Regions from separate parts of the Stappia sp. ICDLI1TA098 genome, predicted to be linked through region 1. Evidence: riboswitches for the same ligand, from Rfam matches in the RefSeq annotation. Region 1 holds a riboswitch; each other region holds the start of a gene.
The links. Region 1 has a riboswitch for cobalamin ahead of ACSLUQ_RS19650 (ribonucleoside-diphosphate reductase subunit alpha). Riboswitches for the same ligand answer to the same signal wherever they lie in the genome.
Positions count from the first base shown of each region.

Region 2: linked by a shared signal. The riboswitch ahead of ACSLUQ_RS08510 (DUF1636 family protein) and the one ahead of ACSLUQ_RS19650 (ribonucleoside-diphosphate reductase subunit alpha) in region 1 are both predicted to bind cobalamin.
Region 3: linked by a shared signal. The riboswitch ahead of cobU (bifunctional adenosylcobinamide kinase/adenosylcobinamide-phosphate guanylyltransferase) and the one ahead of ACSLUQ_RS19650 (ribonucleoside-diphosphate reductase subunit alpha) in region 1 are both predicted to bind cobalamin.
Region 4: linked by a shared signal. The riboswitch ahead of ACSLUQ_RS07070 ((2Fe-2S) ferredoxin domain-containing protein) and the one ahead of ACSLUQ_RS19650 (ribonucleoside-diphosphate reductase subunit alpha) in region 1 are both predicted to bind cobalamin.

Region 1 covers NZ_JBTZBT010000005.1:73,089-78,513, forward strand. Annotated here, with positions in the region: gene ACSLUQ_RS19645 (ribonucleotide-diphosphate reductase subunit beta) at 1-2, opposite strand, end outside; gene ACSLUQ_RS19650 (ribonucleoside-diphosphate reductase subunit alpha) at 39-2,903, opposite strand; cobalamin riboswitch at 3,018-3,238, opposite strand; gene ACSLUQ_RS19655 (ABC transporter substrate-binding protein) at 3,393-4,643, opposite strand; gene ACSLUQ_RS19660 (carbohydrate ABC transporter permease) at 4,711-5,425, opposite strand, start outside.
Region 2 covers NZ_JBTZBT010000001.1:1,865,915-1,871,339, forward strand. Annotated here, with positions in the region: gene znuA (zinc ABC transporter substrate-binding protein ZnuA) at 1-602, shown strand, start outside; gene ACSLUQ_RS08500 (DUF4198 domain-containing protein) at 798-1,523, shown strand; gene ACSLUQ_RS08505 (GTP-binding protein) at 1,599-2,822, shown strand; cobalamin riboswitch at 2,875-3,086, shown strand; gene ACSLUQ_RS08510 (DUF1636 family protein) at 3,207-3,689, shown strand; gene ACSLUQ_RS08515 (ABC transporter ATP-binding protein) at 3,686-4,513, shown strand; gene ACSLUQ_RS08520 (ABC transporter substrate-binding protein) at 4,577-5,425, shown strand, end outside.
Region 3 covers NZ_JBTZBT010000001.1:2,054,142-2,059,566, forward strand. Annotated here, with positions in the region: gene cobN (cobaltochelatase subunit CobN) at 1-220, opposite strand, end outside; gene cobW (cobalamin biosynthesis protein CobW) at 268-1,386, opposite strand; gene cobU (bifunctional adenosylcobinamide kinase/adenosylcobinamide-phosphate guanylyltransferase) at 1,383-1,925, opposite strand; cobalamin riboswitch at 2,076-2,303, opposite strand; tRNA gene ACSLUQ_RS09220 (tRNA-Asn) at 2,469-2,543, shown strand; gene ACSLUQ_RS09225 (VOC family protein) at 2,693-3,571, opposite strand; gene ACSLUQ_RS09230 (putative bifunctional diguanylate cyclase/phosphodiesterase) at 3,935-5,425, shown strand, end outside.
Region 4 covers NZ_JBTZBT010000001.1:1,566,856-1,572,280, forward strand. Annotated here, with positions in the region: gene ACSLUQ_RS07060 (ZinT family metal-binding protein) at 444-1,100, shown strand; partial or broken gene ACSLUQ_RS07065 (GTP-binding protein) at 1,147-1,497, shown strand; cobalamin riboswitch at 1,548-1,759, shown strand; gene ACSLUQ_RS07070 ((2Fe-2S) ferredoxin domain-containing protein) at 1,866-2,699, shown strand; gene ACSLUQ_RS07075 (ABC transporter substrate-binding protein) at 2,701-4,191, shown strand; gene ACSLUQ_RS07080 (ABC transporter permease) at 4,205-5,122, shown strand; gene ACSLUQ_RS07085 (ABC transporter permease) at 5,119-5,425, shown strand, end outside.

The DNA.
Region 1 (5,425 bases):
ATGTCTGTCTCCGTTGTCCGGTGTGTCTTGAGGGCCGCTTACTGGCAGGCTTCGCAGTCGGGATCGTCGATGGCGCAGGCCTGCACCTGTGTTGCCGGGACGGGGTCAAGCGGGGCGGACGCCGGGCCGCCGGCGGAGACGGCGTTGAGCTTGCCGTCCGTGCCCTTGAGGGTCGACTTCTCGACGTGAGTCGCGGAGCTGGAACGCAGGTAATAGGTGGTCTTCAGCCCGCGCTGCCATGCGAGCCGATAGGTCTCGTCGAGCTTTCGGCCCGACGGATTGGCGACATAGAGATTGAGCGACTGCGCCTGGTCGATCCACTTCTGTCGACGCGCGGCGGCCTCGATCAGCCATGATGCCTCGACTTCGAAGGCCGTTGCGTAGAGAGCCTTGAGATCATCGGGGATACGGTCGATCCTGCCGACGCTGCCGTCGTAGTACTTCAGGTCCGAGACCATGACCTCGTCCCACAGACCGCGTGCCTTGAGGTCGCGAACCAGTGCCGCGTTCACCACGGTGAAGTCGCCGGACATGTTCGATTTGACGAAGAGGTTCTGATAGGCCGGCTCGATCGACTGGGAGACGCCGCAGATGTTGGAGATCGTTGCCGTCGGCGCGATCGCCATGCAGTTGGAATTGCGCATGCCGACGCGCCTGACGCGCTCACGCAGGGAGTCCCAGTCGAGCCGGGAGGTGCGGTCGGGCACGAACCCGTCGCGCGCCTCCGCCAAGAGATCGAGGCTGTCGACGGGCAGGATGCCCTTCGACCACAGCGAGCCTTCGAAGCTTGCATAACGACCGCGCTCGGCGGCAAGCGCCACCGAGGCCGAGATCGCGTGGAAGCTCACGGCCTCCATGCTCCGGTCGGCGAAGTCGACGGCCTCCGGCGAGGCATAGGCGATGTGCTGGGCCTGGAGCGCGTCCTGGAAGCCCATGATGCCGAGGCCGACCGGGCGGTGGCGCAGGTTGGAGCGCCGGGCCTCCGGGATCGTGTAGAAATTGATGTCGATGACATTGTCGAGCATCCGCATCGCGGTGGCGACCGTGCGCGCCAGCCGGTCGTGGTCGAGACCGTCCGCGGTGACATGGGCGGCAAGGTTGACCGAGCCGAGATTGCAGACGGCGACCTCGTCCTCCGCCGTGTTCAGCGTGATCTCCGTGCAGAGGTTGGAGGAATGCACGACGCCGACGTGTCCCTGCGGAGAACGGATGTTGCAGGGATCCTTGAACGTGATCCAGGGGTGCCCCGTCTCGAACAGCATGGTCAGCATCCGCCGCCACAGGTCGACGGCCCGCACCTGCCTGAACACCTTGATCTCGCCGCGCGCTGCGCGCGCCTCATGGGCCTCGTAGGCGGTCTTGAAGGCAGGGCCGTAGAGATCGTGAAGCTCCGGCGTCTCGTCGGGCGAGAACAATGTCCAGGCCGCGTCGGCCTCGACACGCTCCATGAACAGGTCCGGCACCCAGTTGGCGGTGTTCATGTCGTGGGTGCGCCGGCGGTCGTCGCCGGTGTTCTTGCGAAGGTCGAGGAATTCCTCGATGTCGATGTGCCAGGTCTCGAGATACGCGCAGACCGCGCCCTTGCGCTTGCCGCCCTGATTGACGGCGATGGCTGTGTCGTTGGCGACCTTCAGGAAGGGAACGACACCCTGGCTCTCGCCGTTGGTGCCCTTGATATGAGCGCCGAGCCCGCGCACCTGCGTCCAGTCGTTGCCAAGTCCGCCGGAGTATTTGGCGAGCAGCGCATTGTCCCGGATCGCCTTGAAGATGCCGTCGAGATCGTCCGAGACGGTGGTCAGGAAGCAGGACGAGAGCTGCGGGTGGCGGGTGCCGGAGTTGAAGAGTGTCGGCGTCGAGGTCATGAAGTCGAAGGAGGAAAGAAGCCGGTAGAACTCGATGGCGCGGGCTTCCCGGTCTATCTCGTGCACGGCGAGCCCCATGGCGACGCGCATGAAGAATGCCTGCGGCAGTTCGATGCGGGTGCCGCGCGCATGCAGGAAATAGCGGTCGTAAAGCGTCTGCAGGCCGAGGTAGTCGAATTGCATGTCGCGCTCGGGCGCGAGTGCGGCGGCAAGAGTGGCGAGATCGAAGCGGGCGAGCTCCGGATCGAGAAGTTCCTCCTCGATGCCGCGTCGCACATAGGCGGTGAAATAGGCGCCGTAGCGTTCCGCCATCTCCGCCTGCGTCGCCTGGTCAGGGCGTCCGGCAAGGAACGACAACGCCTCGCGGCGCAGCTTGTCGTTGAGCAGGCGGGCGGAGACCTTGGCGTAGTTCGGCTCACGCTCGATCAGCGTGCGCGCGGCGAGGATCGGTGCCAGTGCCAGCTCGTCGGCGCTGATGCCGTCATAGAGATTGCGTCGCGTTTCGGCGAGGACCGTCTCGCTCGACACGTCGGCGAGTCCGCCGGTCGCTTCGCGGATGACGGTTTCGAGCCGGGCGTCGTCAAGGGCGACAAGGGTTCCGTCCGCCGAAGTCATGCGCAGGGCGGGCGGCGTGGTCATGGCCGGAGCCGTCGCGGCGCGCTCGCGCTCGCGTTCCCGCGCGCGCTCCTCGCGGTAGAGAACATAGGCGCGGGCGACCTTGTGGTGACCGCCACGCATCAGCGCCAGTTCCACCTGGTCCTGGACGTCCTCGATGTGGAAGGTGCGACCGGCCTCGCCACCGCGCGTCAGGCCGGCGACGACCTGCTCCGTCAGTCCCTCGACGATGTCGTGCACGCGGTGCGAGGCCGCGGAGCCGCTGCCCTCGATGGCGAGGAAGGCCTTCGACAGCGCCAGCGTGATCTTGGAGGCGTCGAAGGGCGTCACGGTGCCGTTGCGGCGGATCACCCGGCAGCCGGGATCGGCGGCCGGAACGGATTGAGCCCGGAGATCCGGACGTTCGGTTGCGATGGTCAGAGACATCGGCTTCAAACCCCAATTTATTGGGGGCAAAGGCCGAGCGGATGCAGGAGGAGGCCGCCGCGTGATGCAGCGACGATTGATCCATGCGATCCACCGGGACACCCCGCCCAGGGACGATACGTTGGTGTCACGGCAGGTCTCCTGGCTCGCGGGTCACAGCTTCCGTCCGGCCTTCCCGAAACCCTCAGGTTCCAGTGACGCGATAGGGACGTTGGCTCGTCGCTTACAGTTGCGGGGGCAGCTTCGGCCTTGCCGTCCCGATTCAGGACGGCGCACCGAATTCCCTCTTAGCTCTCGATCCTGAGAATCGAGAGACCATGACTACAAGATATGGTGGTTGAAGCCGGATCTTCCGTCAATTGATTGTGTTCGACCATCCAAGAGATTTTCTCGGTGGGAGCCTGGCGTGACGAAGCGTTGCCATAAGAAAAGGCCACGGCCGCTTGCGCGACCGTGGCCCCGTGATGCCGGGTCAGGGAGACCCCGGCCTCACTTCATGCCGAGCTGGACGCGCAGCGTTTCGGCAAGCTCCTTGATCGTCGCCTCGGGGTCGGCACCTTCGGTGACCTCGACCAGCGCGGCCGAGATAAGGTCGGTCACGGCGACGCCCTCGGTGCCCGGATAGGCGTACCAGGGGCCGGCGTAGTTCGCGATCTGGGTGTGGGCGACAAGCGCGTTCGGGTTCTTTTCATAGAACGAGCCGAGATAGGCCTTGTCCTCGATCACGATGGAGTTGGCCGGGGCATAGCCGGTCGATTCCACGATGATCTTCTGGCCTTCGGGGCCGGTCACGAAGGAGATGTACTCCCAGGCGGCCTTCTGCTTGGCCGCATCCTTGGTCAGCATGACGATGCCGGAGCCGCCGGTGGGGAAGTAGACCTTCTCCTTGTCCTCGGTGGCGATCGGCAGCGGCTTCACCGCGAGCGTGAAGGCATCTCCGGCGCCCTGCTCGAAGCGCGTCTGCAGCGAGGAGCTCTCGAACATGATGCCAAGCGTACCGGCCGGCAGCGCCTGGCGGGCGTCGCTGTCGGCGTAGGACTTCATGCCGCCTTCCTTGGCGAAGCGCTGGTAGAGGCGCGCAGCCTCGATGCCGGCTTCGCTGTCGAGGGTGATGTCGGTCTCGTCCTCGTTCATCGGGCGCCCGCCATAGGCGCCGAGCAGCGACTGGTAGCGCCAGTCGTGGCGGTCGATCCATACGCCGTCGATGTTGTCGCCAAGCGCGTTGATCTTGGCGGCGAGCTCGATCACCCCGTCATACGTGGTGGGGAAATCGTCCATCGAGCCGCCGGCTTGCTCGACCAGCTTGGGGTTGACGTACATCACCAGCGTCGAGGCGGACGTTGCAAGCGCGTGCTGCTGGCCCTTGAAGCTGCCGAGCGAGAGCAGGGCGGGCGTGTAGCCGGCCTTTGCGGGATCCTCGCCGAGGAAACCCTCCAGCGGCTGCGTCAGGCCGCGCTCCTGCAGGATGCGCCAGCGGTTGAGGCCGACATAGGCGACGTCCGGCGCGGTGCCGGCGACAGCCTCGCGCAGCAGGCGCTGGACGCCTTCCGGATAGCCCTCGGCGGCGCCGTCGAGGGTGACCTTGATGTCGGGATGCTTGGCCATGAAGGCATCGGCGAGCACCTTCTGCGTGTCCGCCCAGATGGTCGGAATCGCATAGTGCACGCGGATTTCGGTTTCCTGCGCGGTCGCGGCGGTGGCGGTGAGCGCGAAGGCGGCGGCGAATAGGGCACGTCTCATGCTTGACACTCCTTGTTGACGTTTCTGCACGCGCGGTTTTTCCCGCGTCTTTCGTGGTTCCCGCGTTTCAGCCCTTGAGCCCGCTTGCCGCGAGGCCCTGGGTGAACTTCCGCTGCGCCACCAGAAAGGCGATGACCAGCGGAGCGGTGATGATCACGGCCGCTGCCATCAGCGGGCCGACGTCGTCACCGGATTCCTCGTCCCGGAAGTAGAGAATGCCGCGCGGCGGAGTGGCGAGATGCGGATCGGTCGTGGCGATCAGCGGCCAGAACAGGTCGTTCCAGTGCGCGGTGACGGAGAAGATCGCAAAGGCGGTGGCCGCCGGCATGACAAGCGGGAAGGCGATGCGCCAGACGATGGCGGTCTCGCTCAGCCCGTCGACCCGGGCGGCCTCGAAGAGCTCCACCGGAAGCTGCGAGAAGGCCTGGCGAAACAGGAAGATGCCGAAGGCTGTGGGGACGAACGGCAGGATCAGCGCCCAGTAGGAGTTGAGGATGCCAGCCTGCGCGAAACCCAGGAAGATTGGGATCGCGGTGACGTGGAACGGCACCAGCAGTGCGGCCAGAACCAGCGCGAAGACGAGGCCGCGCGCCTTGAAGTGGCGCTGGGCGAGCGCATAGGCGCAAGGCACGGCGAAAAGGACCTGGAAGATCAGGATGCCGGACACCACGACCAGCCCGTTCCACAGGAACAGCGGCACGTCGGTGCTCGTCAGCGCGACCCAGAAGTTCTGCCATTCGATGCGCGACGGCAGGAGTTGCAGCTCGGCGGTAAAGATTTCG
Region 2 (5,425 bases), on a different contig from region 1:
GCCACGCCCACGATCATGGCGACGGCCATGACCACAAGCACGAGGCCGCGCACGACCATTCCCATGAGCACGGCCACGGGGAGGTCGACCCGCATGTCTGGCTCGATCCGGAGAACGCCAAGGCGATGGCCCGCGCCATCTCGGCGACGCTGTCGCAGGCCGATCCCGACAACGCCGATGCCTATGCGGCCAACCTTGCCCGCCTCGAGGGACGGCTCGATACGGAAAAGGCCGAGATCGCCAACATCGTCGCCCCCATCCGGGACAAGGGCTATGTGGTCTTTCATGACGCCTACCAGTACTTCGAAAAGCGTTTCGACCTCCACGCCGCCGGCTCCATCACCGTGAGCCCCGAGGTCATGCCCGGGGCGGACCGGGTGAAGCAGATCCGCGCCAAGATCTCCGATCTCGGCGCCACCTGCGTCTTCGCCGAACCGCAGTTCGAGCCGAAGCTGGTTTCCGTCGTCATCGAGGGCACGAAGGCGCGCAGCGGCGTGCTGGATCCGCTCGGTGCGGACATTCCCGCCGGTCCCGATCAGTACCCCGAGCTGCTGAAGGCGCTTGCCACCTCGCTCGCCGACTGCCTTTCGGCGAACGACTGACCTGACCACGCCGGTGCGCAACGCCCACTGCTTGCGCGCCGGCATTCTCCCCGCACCGTCGCAGCGACGCCGCCTGGCGTTGCGCGACCTTGCCCGCCGAACCCGTCTCCGTCTCGCTGCCGGCTCCCGGTGGCGTGTTGTGGCGTGGGTTTTCATCACCCAAATATGTTATGTTATCACATAAAGGACGCATTCATGCGACTGCTTCGCACCTCAACCGCCGCCGCGCTTTTCCTGGCCTCGCTTGCCTCGGCCTCAGCCCATGGCATCTGGATCGCCCAGCGCCACGGCGATCAGGCCATCGTCTACGGTCACGGTGCCTCGGACGAGGCCTATGACCCGGCAAAGCTCACGAGCCTTGCCGCAGCCACCGGCGACGGCAAGGCGGTGGCGCCGGATGTTCGCAAGGCCAAGGATCATGTCACCTTCAGCCTGCCGGACAGCGCCGTCTACGTCAGCGCGACGATGGACAACGGCTATTGGACCGAGCGCCAGGATGGCAGCTGGGTAAACAAGGCGAAGGACGAAGTCACCGACGCCCGGACTGCCGGCCGCAACTTCAAGCACGCGGTCTCGCTTGTCGGCGAGCCGGGCGGTGCTCCCCGCCCGCAGGGTCTGCCGCTGGAGATCGTGCCGCTAGCCGACCCTCTTCATCTGCATGCCGGCGACACGCTCGAGATCAAGGTTCTTGCCGACGGCGTTCCGGTCGCAGACGTGCCCGTCACCGCCGAATACACGACCGACAGCGAGGCGAGCCCGGTGCGCACCGATGCCGAGGGCAAGGCGCGTATCACCGTGCGCAACTCAGGCCTGAACGTCATCGCCGCCTCCTACAAGGCCCCGACCGACGACCCGGCCAAGGCCGACACCATCAATCACTTCACCACCTTCTCCTTCACCCTCTCCCGTCACAGCCACTGACGGATGACGCAAACGCGGGGGCGCCGAGTTTTCGGCGTCCCCGCAGAACAGCCCATCAGACACAGCGAGCCAGCCATGCCTCCCCGTCCGCACCCGAAAGGGAAGCTTCCCGTTACGGTTCTCTCCGGCTTTCTCGGCGCTGGAAAGACCACGCTCCTGAACCGCGTCCTCTCCAATCGGGAAGGTTTACGCGTCGCCGTCATCGTCAACGACATGAGCGAGGTCAACGTCGATGCCAGCCTGATCCGCGAAGGTGGAGCAAACCTGTCCCGCGTGGAAGAGAAACTGGTCGAGATGACCAACGGCTGCATCTGCTGCACGCTTCGCGAGGACCTTCTCAAGGAAGTGTTCCGGCTTGCCGGCGAAGATCGCTTCGACCATCTGCTGATCGAGGCGAGCGGCATTTCAGAACCCCTGCCCGTCGCCGCGACCTTCTCCTTCCGCGACGAGGATGATGTCAGCCTCGAGGACGTGGCTCAGATCGATTCCATGGTCACCGTGGTCGACGCAGCGAGCCTGCTGAAGGACTACGGCTCGACCGACTTCCTGACAGACAGGGGCGAATCCCTGGGCGAGGAGGACGAGCGCACGCTGGTCGACCTGCTCGTCGACCAGATCGAGTTTGCCGATACGATCGTCCTCAACAAGGTCTCCTCGGCCAGCCCTGACGACCTCGCCGCCGCGCGCAAGATCGTGCGCGCGCTCAACGCCGACGCCCACGTCATCGAGACCGATTTCGCCGAAGTCGCCGCCGGGGACATTCTCGGCACCGGCCGTTTCGACTTCGAGCGGGCGCAGACGCATCCGCTCTGGTTCAAGGAGATGAACGGCTATGCCGACCACATCCCCGAAACCGAGGAATACGGCGTTCGCTCGTTCGTCTACCGGGCGCGCCGCCCCTTTGACCCGACACGCTTCAAGCGGTTCATCGACACCACCTGGCCCGGCGTCATCCGCGCCAAGGGATTCTTCTGGCTGGCGACGCGCCCGCGTTTCGTCGGTGAGATCAGCCAGGCCGGCAGCATCGTGCGAACCGAGAAGCGCGGGCTTTGGTGGAGCGCCGTACCGACCTCCTACTGGCCGGAACACCCGGAGTGGCGCGAGGCGATGCGACCTCTCTTCGACCCGGTCTGGGGCGACCGACGCCAGGAGATCGTCTTCATCGGCGTCAGCGACATGGACGAAGCCCGACTTCGCGCCGATCTCGACGCCTGCCTGGTGGAGGCGACCGCCTTCAAGCCGGAGCGTTGGACAGGCCTTGCCGACCCCTTTCCCCTTTGGAACGCCGGCGGAGACTAGCGGTATGCGGCGAGAGGGCGACGAAAGCCGGTTGCAGCACCCCGGCCGATCTGCCAGTTTCAGCTGCGATGGTTGCCCGACGAGAATCTCCGAGGGCATGAAAAGGGAACACGGTGAGGCGTACCCAGCAGGGACCGAAACCGTGGCTGCCCCCGCAACTGTGAGCGGAAAGCCGACCCCGGTTTGCCACTGCCCTGACGGGCGGGAAGGTGGGGAAGGCGATGACCCGCGAGCCAGGAGACCTGCCATCGTGGATTCACCAGTGACCGGACGGGGTGTTCCGGGAGGGCGACATGGCAATTCCGATAGCGCGCACGCCGAAGGTGCGCCATCAGACCGCCTGCGTTCTTCTCCTGCCCCGTCTTTCCGACCGGCAGGATGTAGATGGCGCACGACCTGATCCCTTGCGAAACGCGAGCTGACGACACGGCCCCGTCCGCCATGGCCGGCGCGGTCGTCATCGTTTGCACCACCTGCCGGGCACGCACCGTCGACGAGGACGGCAGCACCCGTTACGGCGAGCGTGTCGGCCCGGCAGTGAGCGAGCGCCTGTGCACTGCCTTGCGCGACCAGGGACTGGCACCATCCGTGGCCGTGACTGGTGCGGCCTGCATGGCCGGCTGCGGCCGCCCCTGCGCCATTGCCATCCAGGCGCCGGGCAAGGCGGGCTATCTCTTCGGCAGCATCGAGACAGACGAGGAAATCTCGGCGATTGCCACTTTCGCCGGACAATACCTCGAGTTGGCGGACGGATGGTGTTCCTCGCTCCAGCGCCCGGAAGCTCTGAAGGGCAAGACCCTGGCCCGCCTGCCCGCGCCCGTCGTCGCCTTCCCGCTTTCCATGGCAAACGCGGAGATCGTTGAATGACACACGAGAGCGGCCTGGAAACCACCCTGGAACTCATCGGCGTCGGCTATTCGACCGCACGCGGGCAACGGCTCGTCGAGGATGTCTCCTTCCATGTCCATGCAGGCGAGATCCTGGTGATCGCCGGCCCGAACGGAGCCGGCAAGAGCACGCTGGTGCGCATGATCGCGGGTCTTGCACCTGCCGGCGACGGCGAGATCCTGCTGGGCAAGCGTTCGCTTGCGCGTGTGCCGATCCACGAGCGCGCCCGCGCCATCGCCTACGTCGGGCAGAGCGAGGAGCCGGATGGACGCCTCTCCGTCGCCGACTACGTGGCGCTCGGCCGCCTGCCCCATCGCCGGGCACTCGACGCCCGCGCCCATCAGGCAGCCCTCGGCGAAGCTCTAGCCGTGGCGGGCCTGACGGGGTTGTCGCGGCGAACCATGGGGAGCCTCTCCGGCGGCGAACGGCAGCGGGCCAAGATCGCCCGCGCCGTGTGCCAGGAGCCAAGGCTTCTGGTTCTCGACGAGCCGACCAATCATCTTGACCCGCGGGCCCGCGGGGACCTGCTCAGCCTGGTCACCCGCCTTGGCATCACGGTCATCGCCGTGCTGCACGATCTCACGCTGATCGAGGATTTCGCCAGCCACGTCGCGCTGATCGACGAAGGCCGGCTGACGGCCTACGGACACCCGCGAGACGTCCTCTCAAGCGCTCGGGTGCGTGCGACCTTCGAGGTCGACATGCACCGCCTTCCGCACCCCTCCGAAGACCGCATGCTGTGCGCCCTCGACATCCCGATCCGCCGGACGACGCCTGAAGCGGTGCCCGCGCTCGCGGACTGATCCCTCTCCGGCGCGGCCGCAACCTTCCCATCACATCGCCTGCCTTCACCGAAAGGGCCTTTCATGATCCGTCTCACCGCCGCGCTTGCCGCGCTCCTGCTTGCCGGCACCGCCCATGCCGCACCTGTCACCGTCGACAACTGCGGCCAGCCACTGACCTTCGAGACCACGCCCGAGCGCATGGTGACGCAGGACATCAACATTTCCGAAATGGCCTTCGCACTGGATCTTCAGGATCACATGGTCGGCGTCAGCGGCATCAGCGGCTGGTACAAGACGACGCCCGAGTTCGAAGCCAGACGCGGCGAGCTACCGGAGATCGCGCCGAAGTATCCCTCGCTGGAAAACATCGTCGCCTCCGGCGCAGACGTCTTCTTCGGCGGCTGGTACTACGGCATGAAGCCCGGCGGCGACGTAACGCCGGAGACGCTCGCCGACCAGGGCGTCAAGACGCTGATCCTCACCGAAAGCTGCATCCACGTCGACAAGAGCCGCCCCGCCGCCTCGCTCGATCTGCTTTATGGCGACATCCTGCGGCTCGGCGAGATCTTCGACCGCCAGGACAAGGCGCAGGCGCTGGTGGAGGGCTGGAAGGCGCGCGTCGCCGCCGTGCAGGCCGCTGTGGCCGGGCGCGCGCCAGTGACGGTGTTCCTCTACGATTCCGGTGAGGACAAACCTTTCACCGCCGGTCGGTTCGCCATGCCGACGGCGATGATCTCCGCGGCCGGCGGCAGCAATGTCACCGGCGACATGGAGACGAGCTGGGGCACCACCTCCTGGGAGGCGGTGGCCGCCGCAGATCCGGACTTCATCATCCTGCTCGACTATCAGGACAGCGGCGGAGCCGAAAAGCTCATGGCCTTCCTGCGCGCCCACCCGGTAATGAGCCACCTCAAGGCGGTCGAGGACAAC
Region 3 (5,425 bases), on a different contig from region 1:
CCTCGGCGTAAAGGTCCACCGAATACGGATGGGAAAGCGCCATCATGTTGGCAAGTCGCAGCGAAGATACGGTCTCGCCAAGCCGCTGCTTCGCCGCCGCCAGAGAGGCGAGCTCTGTGTCGGCCGCAGACAGGACAATCACGTCCGCCGGGCTCTGGCCGAGATCGACCGCCTCGTCGCCCTGGTCGATGCGTCCGCTGCGTCCGGCAAGAATGTGCATGCCGCCTCCCCTTGTGGTTCCGTTTTCCCGCCCGCTCTTTCGCCTGATCAGGCGGCCTGCGCGCTGGCGAGAAGCCCCTCCACGCGGGCGAGGTCGAAACCGGCGAGCCCGATCACCACGAGCCGGCCCGGCGCGCGGCTGTCGCGGGCGAACCATGCTTCCACGCGGGGGCCGACCGCCTGCACCATCGCCGGTGCCGCCTTGCCGGATATTTCCGCCGCGCCCTTGATCCGCAGCACGCCGGGAACCGCCATCGCCGCGCCGACGCGCGCCTCAAGGTCCTTCAACGACGCGAACGCCGCGAGCGTCACCACATGGCTCTCGAATTCATCATGGTCATGATCGTGATGATGATGGTGGTGATCGTGATCATCGTCATGATCATGATCGTGATCCCCGTCGTCGTGATGGTGATGGCTCTCGTGATGCCCCTCGCGCCCGGTCATGTCCTCCTCGGAGGCACTCATGCGGCCAAGGAGCACGTCGGCGGCGAGCACCCCCTTCTCCGCCGTGACGATCTCAACGGCAGGGCGCACGCGTGAGGCGACCTCGGCGCGCACACGGGCAAGCCCCTCCGCGTCGACAAGATCGGCCTTGTTGAGCACGACGAGGTCGGCGCAGACGAGCTGGTCCTCGAAAAGTTCCTCCACCGGGCTTTCGTGGTCCAGCGCCTCGTCGGCGGCGCGCTGCGCGGCAAGGGCCGCCTCGTCGCCGACAACACGCCCCTCGGCAACGGCGGCCGCGTCGACAACGGTCACCACGGCATCGACCGTGACCCGCGTCTTCACGCTCGGCCAGGAAAAAGCGCGCACCAGCGGCTGAGGCAGAGCCAGGCCCGACGTCTCGATGACGATGTGCTCGGGCGCGTCCTCGCGGTTGATCAGCATTTCCATCGTCGGCAGGAAGTCGTCGGCGACCGTGCAGCAGATGCAGCCATTGGTCAGTTCGACCACCTCGTCGGCCGCGCAGGTCGGGTCGGCGCAGCCGTCGACCAGCGAGCCGTCAAAGCCCATGTCGCCGAACTCATTGACGATGAGCGCGATCCTCTTGCCCTTCGCCTCGCGCAAGAGATTGGAGAGCAGCGTCGTCTTGCCGGCCCCAAGGAAGCCGGTGACGATCGTGGCCGGGATCTTGCCGGTACGCTGCGGGGGCTGGGAAGTGCTCATAAGGTGATCTCCGGTTGGGCGGAATTGGGCTTGAGGACAAGCGGCAGGCCGGCGGCTACCAGCACCGCGGCCTCGGCCGCTTCCGCGATCAGACGGTTGAGGCGTCCCTGCTCGTCGCGAAAGCGGCGGGCAAGCGCATTGTCGGGAACGATACCGGAGCCGACCTCGTTGGTGACGAGCACCACCGGCCCGGCTGCAGCGGCAATCGCGGCACGCAGCCGCCGGGTCTCGGCGGCGGGATCCGCTTCGGCGAAAAGGACGTTCGAAAGCCAGAGCGTCAGGCAGTCGACCAGCAGCGCCCGCCCGGGCCGGCTCTCGGCGGCGATGACGCCGGCGATATCGCGAGGCTCCTCCAGCGTCAGCCAGCCTTCGCCGCGCTGGTCGCGGTGGCGTGCGACGCGCTCGCGCATCTCGCCGTCGCCGGCGACACAGGTCGCCACGTAGACACGCTCGCGGCCGCTGGCGCGAACGAGCCCCTCCGCGTAGGCGCTCTTGCCAGAGCGCGCACCGCCGGTCACGAGAACAGTCCTGAAGGGCATTAGTTTCCGGCCACGCGCGGGCAATGCGGTGACAGGCGTGTACGGCCGCGCAGACGACGGCCGGGATCGAATCTCTTCATTGCAGCCTCCTGCCGTCCACCCGACGGCCGTGACGTTTCGGGCCGGGGCCGCGCGCCACAGGGCGGATGCGGGCTCCCGGGATCTCCGGCTCGTCTCCTGGCTCGCGGGTCGCGGCCATGTCCCTGCCCTTCCCGGGCCGTTCGCCCAGTGGTACGCGCAGGATGGCTCGCCGCTCACAGTTGCGGGGGCAGCTACGGATTCGGGACCCCGACTTGGGTCGTCCCCCACCGTATTCCGACTTTCACCTCTCCCTCGGACTTTGTCCGTCGGATAAGGACCGGTCGTCCTTCATAGCGCGGCGCGAGGCCGCCAACAAGCTCGCCGGACCGCCCGGCATTCGGCGCCAGATCCCCTCCCCGCACTGGTGCCTGTGGAAAAATCATGACAAAATACTTGGCAAATGCGCATGGGCTTTGCTATATGCCCCTCACCGACGCGGTGCACCGCACTGCGGTTCAGTGATCCCCGGTAGCTCAGTGGTAGAGCAAGCGGCTGTTAACCGCTTGGTCGCTGGTTCGAATCCGGCCCGGGGAGCCACTCTTCTTCTTTTCCTTACATCGAGATTTTCCGCAAGGCGGCGCTTCGCAGCGTATGCGGTTGTGTGACCTCTCGCCCGTCGCAAGCATGCAATCGGGGAGATGGCATCCGCCGGAACTGGCTCCGACGGATGTCTACCGATCCGTGCATCAAGCCCCGCGCAGAACGATTTCCGTTCCCCAGGGATCCCGAAGCGTCAGCACGTCACCCGAATCATCGACGAAAATCCCCCCGGCGCGTGCAGTCGCGGAGATCCGGTCGCGATCCTCCTTCGAAAGAACGATGAGCTCCAACGACGCGAGACCGGTGCGCCCCGGCGTGCGCGTGCCCGCCCCCCGGCTGTTCCAGACATTGCCGGCAAGCTGGTGATGATAACCGCCGGAGCCGAAGAAGCTGCCGCCAGGATAGCGCGCCGAAAGGTCAAAGCCGATCACGTCGCGATAGAAGCCCTCAGCCAGATCTGTGTCGCCGACGCGCAGGTGAACATGACCGACGATGCTTCCTTGCGGCATGCCGGACCAGGTCCGCTCTGCTCCAGCAGCGATCAGGCCTTCCGCGTCGAGCGGATCGGTGGACATGGTCACCGTGCTATCCGCACGCCACCAGACCTCGGCCGGGCGATCGGTGTAGATCTCGATGCCGTTGCCCTCGGGATCGGCAAGGTAGAGCGCTTCGCTGACGATGTGATCCGACGCCCCGTCGATCCTTAGGCCCGTCTGCAGCGCGAAGCGCAGCCAGCAGCCGAGATCGGCGCGCGTCGGCAGCAAGAAGGCGGTATGAAAGAGACCGGCCTCGCGCGGGCTCGACGCGGCAAGAGAAGGATCGCCGCGCAGCTCCAGAAGCACAGAATCGCCAACTCCCAGCCGCACGGTTTCATCATCGCGCGCAAGAACGGCAAGCCCGAGCACCTTGCGGTAAAAGTCGGTCATTGCCGCCAGATCGCGAACGGCCAGAACTACGCGACCGACGCGCATCGGCGCGGCCATCATATCGAACTGCCCGGTTCCGGTCTTTGTGTGAAGCTCCATCATAAGTCCCCGATTGCGCCTGGCATCCGCTCGCCACGCAAGCGCCGGCCTCCTTGCCGGCCTTGCCGCTAAAACCTGGGACAGGCACGGTCTTCGTACAATTGGCGTAATCGTGGCAATATTGTTAATCTGACAGAAACAATGTAAGAAACATCAAGGCTCTCCTCAGCGGGGCCAATCGGCGCCGCCTGCCATGCTTGCCCCCTTCCCCTTTGGAATTTGTCCTGACGCTTGTTTTTATTCGACAAATAAATTCTCCCACCGCTGCTGCGAAACATTGAGCGGCGGGATTTCTCATAAACGCTCGTATTTTCCCTTCCTATGCAAATTCGATGGGCAATCATAATTTATTGGCATTGAACATTGTTATTTCTTGGGGCCACTGGGGAAATCGACATGCCACCGCAGATAGCACAACTTTGGCAACGGTTTGCCGAACCGGTACTTGTCGTTGCGAGTGGCATCGGAATCTGGTCCATCCTCGTTTACCTGGACGCGTTCGAGGCTGCTATCGCATTTGCCAAGGCTCATGAGACCTTTGAAGTCGACGAAGCCTTCTTGGCAATTTCCATCATCGGCATCCTCGGGTTCCTCTACAGCATCAGGCATCACGCCCGCCTCAAGGGCGAACTGCACCGACGCGTTGAAGCTGAAAAACGTGCCGCGTGGCTTGCCGAGCATGACGTACTCACCGGGCTGGCGAACCGCCGCCAACTCGCCCAGTTCATTCACGACATCGACAGCCAGCGCGCGAACGCCCAGCCGCGCCTTGCGGTTTTCAGCATCGATCTCGACGGCTTCAAGAGCCTCAACGACCTGCTTGGCCACGCAGCCGGCGACGACCTGCTGATCGGCATGGCGCAGCGTCTCACCACGGCCTTTCCGCAAGAGACCGTGGTCCGACTTGGCGGCGACGAGTTTCTGGTCATCGCCGACCGAGCCCACTTCGACGACCCCGCCGCGACCGCAGGAACGCTTCATGCGGCCATCACCGAGCCGATAACGCTACAGGAAGACGGCAGCGAGATCGGCCTTGGCGTGAGCATTGGCGTCAGCCTCTATCCTGACCACGCCGAGACGCTGCGCGAAACCATCCGCAAGGCCGATATGGCGATGTATGCCGCCAAGCATGGCCAGGACCAGCCAGTGCGGTTGTTCGACGCGAAGCTCGAGGCAAGCATGCGTGAGCAAAAGGAGATCGAGGAACACTTCCTCATCGCGCTCGACGCTGACGAGATCTACCTCGATTACCAGCCGGTGTTCGACACGCAGAGGAACGGGGTCGTCTCGCTGGAGGCGCTGGCCCGCTGGACCAGCCCGAAACACGGCCCCATCGGGCCGGACATTTTCGTCAAGCTCGCCGAGAGTCTCGGGCGCATTCGCGTCATGACCGACCGACTGCTGCGCCGCGCCTGCCACGACGCGCTGTCATGGCCGACGGCGGCACGCCTGTCCTTCAATCTGTCGCCAGCGGAACTGGCGGACCGGCATTGCGCCAGCCGCATCCTCAACACCCTGAGCCAGGCCGAATTTCCGCCAACGCGCCTGGAGATCGAGTTGACGGAAACCAGCGTGTTCGAAACCAACGAAGACGCCGTGCGGATACTGACCGCCCTGCGAGACGCCGGAGTCGCCATCGTCATCGACGACTTCGGTGCCGGATACGCCAATTTCAGCCGCCTGAGCGCGCTGTCCTTCGACAGTTTCAAGATCTCGCCGCGCCTGATCCAGCAGCTTGACGACGACCCGCGCTGTCGCGAGATCGTACGGACAATCCTCGACCTGGCCAATCGTCTCGGCGTGCGCGCGATCGCGGAAGGGGTCGAGACAGAACGCCAGCGCGAGATCCTGCGC
Region 4 (5,425 bases), on a different contig from region 1:
CCTTCAAGATGCTGAAATATTCAAACGACCTGCCGGCCGGCCAGAAGACCGGAACACTGCTCGGTGCCAAGAGCATGCAGGTCTTCCTAGGGAACTACGGTGCCAATGGCCTTGTGGTGGTTGACCCCGCCGACGAACCACACTTCCGCTACATAAAGCTTCCGTTCCGACGTATCGACTTCGCGCTCGATCCGGCCAATGCCCGCTTTGGCTATGTGCTCACCGAAGACGGCACGCTGCATCAACTGGACATCCTCGACGGCGCGGTGGCCAAGAGCGAAAAGGTGACCGAGTCCTACTCGATGGACGGCCACTGGAACGACCCGCGCCCGCGGCTGGCCATGGCTGGCGACGAGATCGTCATGAGCGATCCGAAGGCCGGACTGGTTCGACGGATTGCGAAGGACACCCTGCAGGAATCCGGAACCATCGAGGTCGAGGGCATGCCATACAACATCACTGTTGCAGGCGGGAGCGGCAAGAACCATGAGGGCGAGAAAAGCCACGACCACAGTCATGGTGACGGACACAATCATGGCAAGGAGCACGCACACGATCACGGTGACGAGAAGGTCTACAAAGGCTATTTCGAGGACAGCCAGATCAAGGATCGCCCCCTCTCGGACTACGCGGGCGATTGGCAGTCGGTCTATCCGCACCTGAAGGACGGGACGCTCGATCCTGTCTGGACGCACAAGGCCGAAAGCGGAGACAAGACCGCCGACGAATGGAAGGCCTATTACGATGTCGGTTACAAGACCGACGTCGAGCGGATCACGATCAAGGGCGACATCGTCACCTTCTATCGTGACGGCCAGCCGGTCGAGGGCCACTACGCCTATGACGGCTACGAGATCCTCACCTACAAGAAGGGCAACCGCGGCGTCCGCTTCATCTTCAAGAAGACGAAAGGCGACGAGGCCGCACCTGCGTTCATCCAGTTCAGCGATCACAGGATCGCGCCCGAGGTCACCGACCACTATCACCTCTACTGGGGCGACGACCGTGCGGCCCTGCTGGAGGAGCTGACAAACTGGCCGACCTACTATCCGTCCTCGCTCAAGGCCGACGAGATCGTTCACGAGATGATCGCGCACTGATTGGGGACGCTTCTTCCAACAACCTCGCGCCCGGCTTCCAGCCGGGCGCGCCAAGAGGTTCTTCTGGCTGGCGACCCGCCCGGATTATGTCGGTGAAATCAGTCAGACCGGAGCGCTCATCCGCACAGAAAAGCATGGCCTGTGGTGGGCATCTGTCCGCAAGCATCAATGGCCGGATTATCCGGAATGGAAGGCAGCCATGAGGCCCTATCTCGATCCCGTGTGGGGCGATCGGCGCCAGGAGATCGTCTTCATCGGTTGTGATCCGATGGATGAGCGGAAAGTCCGCGCCGAGCTGGACGCTGGCCTCGTTCCGGAAACAGACTTCATGCCCGGCCGCAGGCGTGATCTAGCCGATCCGCTCCCGGCTTGGGAACGCAATGCCGTTGCTTCCTAAGCCGATCCGAAAGAACATTTCAAGCGAGATTGACAAGTGAAACACAATTCGAGACTGTCGCGCCGTCAAGGTTCTCCCTGTCGGAATTTCCGACAGGGAGCTAAGAGGGAATCCGGTGACCTTTCGAGGAATGCCGGAGCTGACCCGCAACTGTGAGCGGCGAGCCGCTTTGCCGTCAATGTCACTGGCATTTGAGCCGGGAAGACACGCAAAGCAGCAACGACCCGCGAGCCAGGAGACCTGCCTGACAACATAGAGTTCCGTGGTCGGGGATTGCCATGGGAGCGCGTACGCTGTGTTCGGTCTGCATGAACTGAACTCGCGCCACGTCTCCAGGTCCCCGTCTGCATGGCAGCGGGGATTTTTGATTGGAGCAGACTTCAACGTCAACGGATGCAAACCGGCACAACGAAGGAAACGGGCCTGCCGTTCTCGGCGAGGCTGTCCTGCTGGTCGCAAAGTCTGCATTCGCTGCCGCGCCTCATGCCGAGATGCAGCGACTTGCGTCCATAGCCGCACGTCTTCCCAATGTGGCACAGGCCATCTCATGTTTTTCCGAGCAAGGACAACCATCGCTGCGCGATGCGCTTCTGAACCTGCGCGGGCGCGGATTTGCGTCCATTCTGGTCGTTCCGCTGGTGCTTCCGATGGAACCGAGCTTCATGAACTGGATGACACGCTCGCTGAAGCGTTGGCAGGCAGAAACTCCTGACGGCTGGCCACCGATACGGGTCACCCGCGATATCGCCCAGAGTATGCACTTCGAAGCGTTGCTTTCCGCCATGATCGCAGATGCTGCAATCGCCCCCGTCATTGTTCCCGACGGCGCAAAGCCTGAGGCATCGTTGGTGCCAGCGCAGAAGCACCGCGTCCTCGTCTGCGAGGGCGGAGCCTGCAACGCCGCCGGCGCGGATGCAATCTGGGCACATCTGCGCAACGTGCAACAGCGCCGCAAACTGCGTGTGACCGGCTGCGGCACGATGACCGCAAAATCGACGTGCTTGGGCCCCTGCGCACTTGCACCAGTGGTCCAAGTGTTTCCCGAGTGTACCTATTACGGCGGTGTTACCGAGACTGCGATCGACCGTATCGTCGAGGAACATCTGCTCGGAGGACGCATCGTCGACGACTTCGCCTATCAACCGACCGGACGCAAGCAGCGCCTGCGCAGCAAGATTCAGCCAGATTCAACAGAGGACTGACATGAGACACATCACCCGAGCCACGCTTGCCGCGTTGGCCGTTTCCACGTGCGTTTTCACTGTGCCGGCAATAGCACAAGAAGCAATCCAGGCCGGCGCAACGTTCATCACAGCTGCTCTTGATCCGACCAAAGGGTCATCAAGCTGGGCGCTGGTCAGCCACGGTATTGGCGAAAAGCTGTTTATGGTCGACAAGGACGGCAATCTGGTGCCTGAACTGGCTGCAACGGCAGAGCGGACCGGAGACTTGACCTGGACCGTTAGCCTTGCGCCCGGCCGCTTCTTCTCCGATGGCTCACCTGTCACGGCGGCCGCCCTGAAAAAGGGGTTCGATCACACCTTCTCAAAACTGCCGGCGGCCAAATCCACCGGTGGCATGATCAGTTTCGAGGCGCAGGACGATCTCACGCTTGCGCTGACCACGGAGAGGCCGGTGCCGTTGATTGCAGCACTCTTCGCCGAATGGCCGCTTATGGCCTACACCACAAAGGAGGACGGCTCGTTCCTGTTCACCGGCCCCTATGCGGTCGAGGAGTTCAACGTCGACCAAAACCTGGCACTGAAGCCCAATACCAGTTTCCCCGGCGCGGAAGACCGTTCGCCGATCAATCTGCGCCGGTTTGGCGATGCGCAGACGATGGCACTGGCCTTCGAGGCTGGCGAACTCGATATTGCCTTTGGCTTGCCGGCTGAAGGCCTCTCACGGTTGAAAGCCAATCCGGGTGTCGCAATCAAATCCTTCCCGGTGGGCTACCAGTATTTCGGCTTCATCAACAATGAGCGACCAGCCGTATCGGACGTGAAAGTCAGGCAGGCGATCGATCTCGCCATCGACCGCCAGGAACTCGTCGCGGCGATCAACGCCGGCACTCCAGCCACAGGCGCTTTTGCACCATATTTCCCTTTTGCAGCGAAGGAGCCCCGCAACACGGACCTCGACAAGGCGAAGGCGCTTTTGGACGAAGCCGGTTGGGAGCCCGGTAGTGACGGCGTCCGCGAAAAGGATGGCCAGAAACTCTCCATACTGATCGTCACCTATCCGCAGCGGCCAGACCTGGTCACCATGATGCCGGTGGTGAAGGCGGCCCTCGCCCGCGTCGGCATTGCTTCCGACACCAGGGTGGTTGAGAATATCGGCGAATATGCTGCCGACGGCGCTTTCGACATTGCGCTCTGGGCACAGCATACTGCGCCCGCCGGGGACCCTGCCTATTTCTTTAACTCCATGCTGAAGAGCGATGGCCCGCTCAATCATGCGCGCTACAAGAGCGACGCGTTCGACGCGATCATTGCCAAATTTTCCAAGGTCGGAACGTCGGAAGAGCGCATGGAGATTGCCCTGGAGGCGCAGGAGCAGCTCTTCAAGGATGCTCCGGTAACATTCCTCGTGTCGCCGAGCTGGCATGTCGGCCTCTCGCAACGCCTCGCGAATTACGAGCCGTGGGGTTCAGACTATCACGTGATCCGACCGAAGATGGGCGAGGTGCGCTGAAAGAACTAGCGTGTTGGAGCATACGCTGAGATTGGGCCTGCGTGCGGCCGCCAGCTTGCTGGCGGTCTCCGCGCTGGCCTTCCTCGTTGTCGCGCTGATGCCGGCCGACCCTGTCGAGATCGCCATCCGTGCGTGGAACCTGCCCGCCGATCCTGCGACGGTCGCAGCGATGCGTGCCGAATGGGGTCTCGATCAGCCGCTGGCGCAGCGCTATTTCAGCTGGTTGTCGGGATTCGTCGCCGGCGACTGGGGACGCTCGTTCCGCACGGGGGAGGCCATCTTTGGCGAGTTCATGCAACGCCTACCCCTGTCGCTCACACTCGGCATTTCCGGCCTTGCGCTCGCGAGCGTGCTTGCGGTGCCGCTGGGCCTCGCCGCAGCGATGCGGCCACGGGGCATCGCTGACCGTTTCAGCCGTGGCCTCGCGATCGGTGTGCAGGCGGTGCCGGCCTTCTGGCTCGGACTGCTCCTGATCTGGGTGCTCGGCGTCAAGCTTCAGCTCATACGACCGTTCTCTGGCGGACCATCGATCTATGCGCTTGCCATCGTCCTCATCGCGATGCATTCGATCGGCCTGTTCGCGCGCATCTACCGGCGCGACATGCTTGAACAGACCGGGCAGCCCTACTTCCGCACCGCACTCGCCAAGGGACTGACTCATCGGCAGGCATTGTGGCATCACTGCCATCGCAGTGCGCTCTATGCAATGCTATCGGCGGTTCGCTCCGAGGCAGGCTGGGCGATTGGCACAGCGGCAACGCTGGAAGTGCTGTTCGGGTTGCCGGGTATCAGCCAGTTTCTTGTACAGTCCATCGGCGCACGCGATTATTCAGTGCTGCTTGCCTACATCATGACCGTCGCCGTCTGGATGTTGGCCATGAACGCTGCGGTGGAACTGGCCATGCGGCGACTGGACTCGCGTTCGGCATGAGACGCACCATCGTTCTCACGCTCCTTTTCGTGCTCACCCTCCTGTTGCTGGCGGGAGGGGTCTGGCAGCCGCAGGACCCCGATGCGGTCAACATCCTGTCTCGTCACCAAAGCCCATCGGCCGAACACCTGCTCGGCACCGACAACCTTGGCCGTGATGTTGCTGCACGTATGCTGGTCGCCGGCTGGCGCACGGCGCTCGTCGTGCTCGCCGTTGGCACAGTTGGTTTTCTCGGCGGCTCGATCCTCGGCACAATGGCCGCCATCCTCGGGGGCAAAACCGAACAGGCGCTTTTGCGCTTCT